One region of the Arthrobacter sp. Cza30 genome, then DNA from elsewhere that is predicted to be linked to it. Evidence: riboswitches for the same ligand, from Rfam matches in the RefSeq annotation. Region 1 holds a riboswitch; the other holds the start of a gene.
The links. A riboswitch is a leader RNA that binds a small molecule or an ion and turns the genes downstream of it on or off. The one in region 1 is predicted to bind thiamine pyrophosphate.
Positions count from the first base shown of each region.

Region 1 (3,484 bases):
CCATCGAGAACGTGCCGCTGGAGGACGCCCGGCAGCAGTTCGACGTGAACCTGTTCGGCCTGGGGCGGCTCATCCAGCTGGCGGCCCCGGCCATGCGGGCCCAGGGCAGCGGGCGGATCATCAACCTCTCCTCGATCGGCGGCGTGTTCTACGAACCCCTCGGCGGCTGGTACCACGCGGCGAAATTCGCGGTCGAGGGTTTGTCGGACTGCCTTCGAGTCGAGCTCAAGCCCTTCGGCATCGACGTTGTGATCGTCGAGCCCGGGCCGATCCTGACCGAGTGGGACGCCATCGCGGTGGAGAGCCTGCAGCAGAGTTCCGAAGGCACGGCCTACGCGCCGCAGGCAGAGAGCGTGGCGCGGGCGATTGCCGGGGCGTACACGGAACGCACGGGAACGCGGCCGGACGTTGTTGGCCGCCGCATCGCCCGGGTGGCGGCCGCTCGGCGCACGCGCACCCGGTACCCGGTCGGCAGGGGCGCGCGGACGATCATGGGCGCTCGCCGGCTGCTGCCCGACGGGGTCTTCGACGCCGTGCTCGCCAGGATCTACCAGCGCTGAGCCGGAGCGGAAGGGCTGCTAAGACGCGCCGGAGCGGCTGCCTTTCAGGGAGGCTCCCAGGTGATCGCGCAGGGTGTGTCCCGAATAGGCGGTCCGGAACCGGCCCCGGGCCTGCAGTTCCGGCACCACGCCGTTGACGAAGTCTTCGAGCGAGGACGGGTAGAGGGCCGACATGATCACGAAACCGTCAGCCGCCTCAGAGTCGTAGAGTTCGCACAAGTAGTCGGCGATGTCCGCCGGATCGCCCACGGGCTGGGGTTTCAGCTGGTTCATGGCCTGCGCCATCGCCAGCTCGCGGACGGTCATGGATTCCCGGCGGGCTGCGGCCAGGAGCATCTGTTCAAAACCCTCGCTGCCCGTGGCCCCGCGATGGGCCAGCAGCAACTCCTCGGCGCTGCCGTCCGGCGTCAGGTCCTCCCGGGCCGCGTGGAGGAGCCGGCCCAACTTCGTCAGGACGTCCTCCTCGTCGAGTGCCGCCTCCAGACCCCGCAGCGCCCCGCGGGCGGCGGCTGGCGTGGCACCGGTAATCGGCTGAACCGCCGGGAGCACGGCCAGCTGATCCGGATTCCGTCCGGCGGCCGCAGCGCGGGCCCGCAGTTCGGTCCGCACCGCGCGCATGGCGTCCGGAGTGTCGGCGACGGCGAACACGACCTCGGCCCAGCGGGCGGCGAACTCCATGCCGCGCGGGGAGGATCCGGCCTGCATGAGCACCGGCCTTCCCTGCGGGCTGCGCGGCAGGGTGATCGGACCGCGGCTCAGCGGACCCTCGTCGCCGCCGGACCGGGACCGTTCCGGTACCCGGTGGACACGCTCCGGATCCGCAAACCGGCGTCCCGGCACGTCCAGTGTCAGCGCCCCGGGCTCCCAGGTCTCCCATAGGTCCACCACGGCCTGGACGACGTCGTCGGCCCGGTCGTAACGCTCCGACTTGGGCGGGATGGCGGCCAGGCCGAAGTTGGCGGCCTCGGCGTCGGTGGTGGACGTGACGATGTTCCAGGCGACCCGGCCGCCAGAGAGGTGATCCAGCGAGAGCAGCTTCCGGGCGATGGTGTAGGCAGGGGTGAAGGTCGTGGAGATGGTGGCGGCCAAGCCCAGGTGCCGGGTCGCGCCGGCAACCAGTGACAGGGTGACCAAGGGGTCGAGATAGATGGCGCCCTTGCCGCCGGTGACCAGCGTGGTGGCGTAGTCGCCCGCGTTGTCCTCGGGGACGGCCAGCGCGTCGGGCAGGAACAGCATGTCGAAGCAGCCTCGTTCCAGCGTCCGGCCCAGATCGAGGTAAAACTCCGCGCTCATCCAGTCCCGCCGGGAGAGCGGATGCCGCCAGTTCTCGGAATACTGGCTGGTCGGCGGGTTGACCATCGCCACCAGGTGCATGCCGTCGGATGTCTGCACTGTCGCGCCCTTCTGTTGAGTGAACAGGGCACGGGTGTGAGGGTTGCTCCCTGCGCTGGCATGATCCAGATCAGGTTCAACGGTCGAAACTTGAGAAGCTTCCTCTCAGCCCGGCTCACCGGACTCCCGTGTACAAGCCAGCAGCCTACCGGCAGCCGCACCGGGCGGCGAAAGGCCGCCGGCACGACGGCGTCATACTCCCGGCCGTTACTGCTGTGCGGGGAGCATGCTGCCGGTCTCCACGAAGCGCTGGTGCCAGGACAAGGCCTCGCCGAGCAGGTGCGGGGTGTGCTTGCCGAAGCTGTCCCGGCAGGCCCGGTCGAAGTAGTCCTGGAGCATGGGCCGGTAGTCCGGATGCGCGCAGGTCTCGATGATCTTGCGCGCCCGCTGCTTCGGCGCGAGCCCGCGCAGGTCGGCCAGGCCCTGCTCGGTGATCACGATCATCGTGTCGTGCTCGGTGTGGTCGACGTGGCTGGCCATCGGCACGATGCTGGAGACCTTCCCGCCCTTGGCCATGCTGGGGGACATGAAGACGGACAGGTAGCTGTTCCGGGCGAAGTCGCCGGAGCCGCCGATGCCGTTCATGACCTTGGTGCCGGCCACGTGGGTGGAGTTGATGTTGCCGTAGATGTCCGCCTCGATCATGCCGTTGAGCGAGATGCAGCCCAGCCGGCGGACCAGCTCGGGGTGGTTGGAAATTTCCTGGGTGCGCAGGATGATGCGCTCGCGGTAGTAGTCGACGTTGGCGTTGAACTCCTCCAGGCCGGTGCGGCTGAGCGAGAAGGACGTGGCGGAGGCCATGCGCAGCACGCCCTCCTTGAGCAGCTGCAGCATGCCGTCCTGGATGACTTCGGTGTAGGCGGTCAGGCCGCGGTAGCCGCCGGCCGCCAGGCCTTCCAGCACGGCGTTGGGGATATTGCCGACGCCGGACTGCAGCGGGAGCAGCTGCTCGGTCAGCCGCCCGCGCCGGACCTCGTGGTCCAGGAAGTCCAGCAGGTGGCCCGCGATCTGCTGCGACGCGTCGTCGGGCGGGTTGAAGGGGGAGTTCCGGTCGGGCGCGTCGGTGTGCACGACGGCCACGATCTTGTCCGGATCCACCTGCAGGTAGGGTTCGCCGATCCGGTCGTCGGGGTGCTCGAGCGGGATGGGCCTGCGTTCCGGCGGCAGGGCGGTGCCGTAGTAGACGTCGTGCATGCCCTCGAGACCCACCGGCTGGGCGTTGTTGATCTCCACGATGACCTGGCTGGCCTGCCGGAGCCAGGTCATGTTGTTGCCCACCGAGGTGGACGGGATGAGCCGTCCGTCCTCGAGGATGCCCACCGCCTCGACCACGGCCAGGTCGACGTCGCCGAAAAACCCGAACCAGGTGTGCTGGGCGACGTGGCTGAGGTGCATGTCGATGTAGTCCAGCTCGCCGGCATTGATCCGTTCGCGCAGCGCCGGGTCCGACTGGTAGGGCAGGCGCAGCTGCATCCCGTCGACCTTGGCGAGGGCGCCGTCGAGCTCAGGGGCCGTCGAAGCGCCGGTGAGTA
Region 1 is NZ_JBNHGA010000002.1:639,859-643,342, reverse strand. Features, by position in the region: gene AC5RVZ_RS08305 (oxidoreductase) at 1-560, shown strand, start outside; gene AC5RVZ_RS08300 (NtaA/DmoA family FMN-dependent monooxygenase) at 579-1,952, opposite strand; TPP riboswitch at 1,983-2,092, opposite strand; gene scpC (succinyl-CoA:acetate CoA-transferase ScpC) at 2,160-3,484, opposite strand, start outside.

Region 2 (3,484 bases), on a different contig from region 1:
GCCAGGGTGGCGACCACCGAGTGCGGAACCACCCCCGTGACCGCCTGCAGCAGGGTGGACTTTCCCGACCCGGAAGCCCCGAACACGATCAGGTGTTCCCCGGGCCCAAGCCGCAGCATGATGTTGCGCAGCACGGCTGTGTCCCGGCGGGGGAAGCCTACGGATACCTCATCGAGCTCCAGGACCGGGTCAGCGGTGCGCATCGGTTGTGCCCAGCCGGGCCCGGCCAATCGCGAAGTTGTCCACCACGCCGGTCTTCGCCAGCCCGTCGACGATGATCTTGCCCAGCAGCCCGCCCAGAATCACACCGGAGATCAGGTGGATGACCAGGCGGGTCCAGAACAAGTCCTGGCCGTACCAGCCGGACCGGAAGGCCGAATAGAAGAAGACCAGGCCGGCGCCGAACAGCCCGGACAGGGCGTAGGTAAGCCAGCCGTAGGAACGATAGCGGGTGGCCGCGAACGGGATCTCACTGCCAACGCCCTGGATGGCGGCCGCGACGAACAGCAGCGGACCGACGGCGGAGCCCAGGAACACCACCTCTATCACCGAGGCCAAAACCTCGGCCAGGACACCGGCGAAGGGACGCTGGACGATGGCGATGGCGATCGGAGCCACCAGGAGCCAGCTTCCGGCCAGGAAGTGCTGCGATAGGTCTCCGGCCGGACCCATCAGCAGGGACAGGGCGGTCCAGGCCTGGACGAAGACCCAGTAGAGGAAACCGAAGACGACGCCCAGGACAACCAGGAGGACGAGGTCCTTTAGGGTCCAGGCACCGCGCGGGAGGGCATGCTGCTGCGACGACGATGATGGCATGACTGGTCCTTCCGCTTCAGGAGGCGCTGGGGCTGTTGATGGAGAGCGTGGCGTGGGTCGTCACGTGCTGGACGGACCGGCCCACCAGTATCCAGCCGGCGGCAATGGTCTGCAGCACCTGGGCGACGTCGCCGTCCAGGCGGGTGACGAAGTGCTCCGCCTGCACCGCGACACCCGTGGACTTCGCGTAGTCGATGGCGGCGTAGATATCGCGCATGTGGTCCGCCGAGGAACCGCCGGTACCGCCGTCGGCCAGGGGATAAAGCGCCCAGTCGGCGGCGGCCTCGATTCCCGTGGGTTCCAGTTCCGGGATCTCGGAGTACAGGGCCGCGCCGCCCTCGGGTATCTCGCAGCTGACGCCGCCCGGGCAGCCCCGGGACAGGAGCACGGAGGCCGAGACATGTGCCCCGGTGCGTCCCGCCGCGGCAATGACCTGGCTCAGGTAGCGCAGCACATCCTGCTCGGTGCCGGTCAGGTAGGTGCTCACCTTGCCGGTCTGCACGTCGAGGCCGGTGGAGTCGGCCTGGTCCAGTGCCGCCAGGATGACGTCGGCGTAGTTGTCGGCCATGACCGCCAGGGTCAATCTCGCGCCCACGCCGAACTCGCGGGGAGTGGCGGTGAACTTGTCGCTGCCGACGGCAGCAGTGGGGGTGTTCGTCGCTGTGACGATCGAGTCTGATGTTCGCATGTCGCGCCCTTAGGTTCGTTAAACGGGGCACGGGTAGTAAAGAGTCAACGTCCCTGCGCTGGCATGATCCAGATCAGGTTCGACGGTCGAAACTTGAGAAGTTTCCTCTCAGCCCGGCTCACCGGACTCCCGTGTTGCCCACGAGTCTAACCCATCGCGCGCGGTAGAGGCGAAAGGTTTCAACGGCCTGAAAGGGGCTGTGAAGGCTGGGATGCGACGGGGCGCGGACATCACTGCCCGCGCCCCGCGCTCGTCATCCAGCGGGGACGGCCCGACGCCGAACCGGACGCACCGCCGTCGTTGGTCCTGCTATTCGTTGATCAGGTCCCGCACCACGATGGTCTGGTCGCGGTCGGGGCCAACGCCGATGGCGGAAAACCGGGTGCCGGAGAGTTTTTCGAGCGCCAGCACGTAGTTGCGGGCGTTCTCGGGCAGGTCTTCCAGGGTCCTGGCGCCGGTGATGTCCTCGGTCCAGCCCTCGAAGTACTCGAAGATCGGCTTGGCGTGGTGGAACTCAGTCTGGGTCATCGGCATTTCGTCGTGCCGGATGCCGTCCACGTCGTAGGCGACGCAGACCGGGATCTGTTCGATGCCGGTGAGGACGTCCAGCTTGGTCACGAAGTAGTCCGTGAAGCCGTTGACGCGGGCGGCGTGGCGGGCCAGCACGGCGTCGTACCAGCCGCAGCGCCGCGGCCGGCCGGTGTTCACGCCGAACTCCCCGCCCTTCTTCTGCAGGTACTCGCCCATGTCGTCGAACAGCTCGGTGGGGAACGGCCCGGCGCCCACGCGGGTGGTGTACGCCTTGATGATGCCCACGACGCGGTTGATCCGGGTGGGGCCGATGCCCGAGCCCACGGACGCGCCGCCGGCGGTCGGGTTGGAGGAGGTCACGAACGGGTAGGTGCCGTGGTCCACGTCCAGGAACGTTGCCTGGCCGCCCTCCATCAGCACGACCTTGCCCTCGTCCAGCGCCTTATTCAGCACGTAGGTGGAGTCGATGACCATCGGGCGCAGCCGCTCGGCGAAGGAGAGGAAGTACTCCACGACCTCCTCGACGTGCACGTCCCGGCGGTTGTACACCTTGACGAGCAGTTCGTTCTTCTGCCGCAGCGAGCCTTCGACCTTCTGCCGCAGGATCGATTCGTCGAACACGTCCTGCACGCGGATGCCCAGCCGGGCCACCTTGTCCATGTAGGCGGGGCCGATGCCGCGGCCGGTGGTGCCGATCGCGCGCTTGCCCAGGAAGCGTTCGGTCACCTTGTCCATGGTCTGGTGGAACGGGGCCACCAGGTGGGCGTTGGCGGAGACGCGCAGCCGCGAGGTGTCCGCGCCGCGGGCCTCGAGCCCGTCGATCTCCTCGAAGAGGGCCTCAAGGTTGACCACGCAGCCGTTGCCGATGATCGGAGTGGCGTTGGGGGACAGGATGCCGGCCGGCAACAGCTTCAGCTCGTACTTCTCCCCGCCGACGACGACGGTGTGCCCGGCGTTGTTGCCGCCGTTCGGCTTAACCACGTAATCCACGCGGCCGCCGAGCAGGTCGGTAGCCTTGCCTTTTCCTTCGTCGCCCCACTGGGCTCCGACGATCACAATTGCTGGCATGGGATCCTCCCCCATTCGATGCGGCGGAAGCCCCGGACAGACTGCACATCAAGGAGCCGCTGCCGCGCATGAGAACGCCCCTCACTCCGGATGGAGTATTTGGGGCTCTTACCCGCCAAGTTTAGCGGATGGGCCTCAATCGACCGGAATCCGCGCGGCCGGATTCGGTTTCGGGGCCGAAACCGGTGCGCGGTGGCGGGCCCGGCGGCTCCCGGGAGCGCAGACGTCGCTCGAGGGTCGCGACCGGGAGCGCGTCCGCAGCCCCTCCGGCTCCCGGTGAACAGACGTCGAACGACGTCGAGCTCGGCCGAAACCGGGACGCCGCGTCGAGTGGCGGGAAGTTGCAGCGAAACTGCCCGTAAACCTGCATCTTCTCGCCAC
Region 2 is NZ_JBNHGA010000014.1:41,428-44,911, reverse strand. Features, by position in the region: gene AC5RVZ_RS31150 (ABC transporter ATP-binding protein) at 1-203, opposite strand, end outside; gene AC5RVZ_RS31145 (ECF transporter S component) at 190-816, opposite strand; gene AC5RVZ_RS31140 (YkoF family thiamine/hydroxymethylpyrimidine-binding protein) at 833-1,504, opposite strand; TPP riboswitch at 1,537-1,647, opposite strand; gene AC5RVZ_RS31135 (adenylosuccinate synthase) at 1,814-3,103, opposite strand.
Region 2: another riboswitch for thiamine pyrophosphate. It lies ahead of AC5RVZ_RS31140 (YkoF family thiamine/hydroxymethylpyrimidine-binding protein); the one in region 1 lies ahead of AC5RVZ_RS08300 (NtaA/DmoA family FMN-dependent monooxygenase).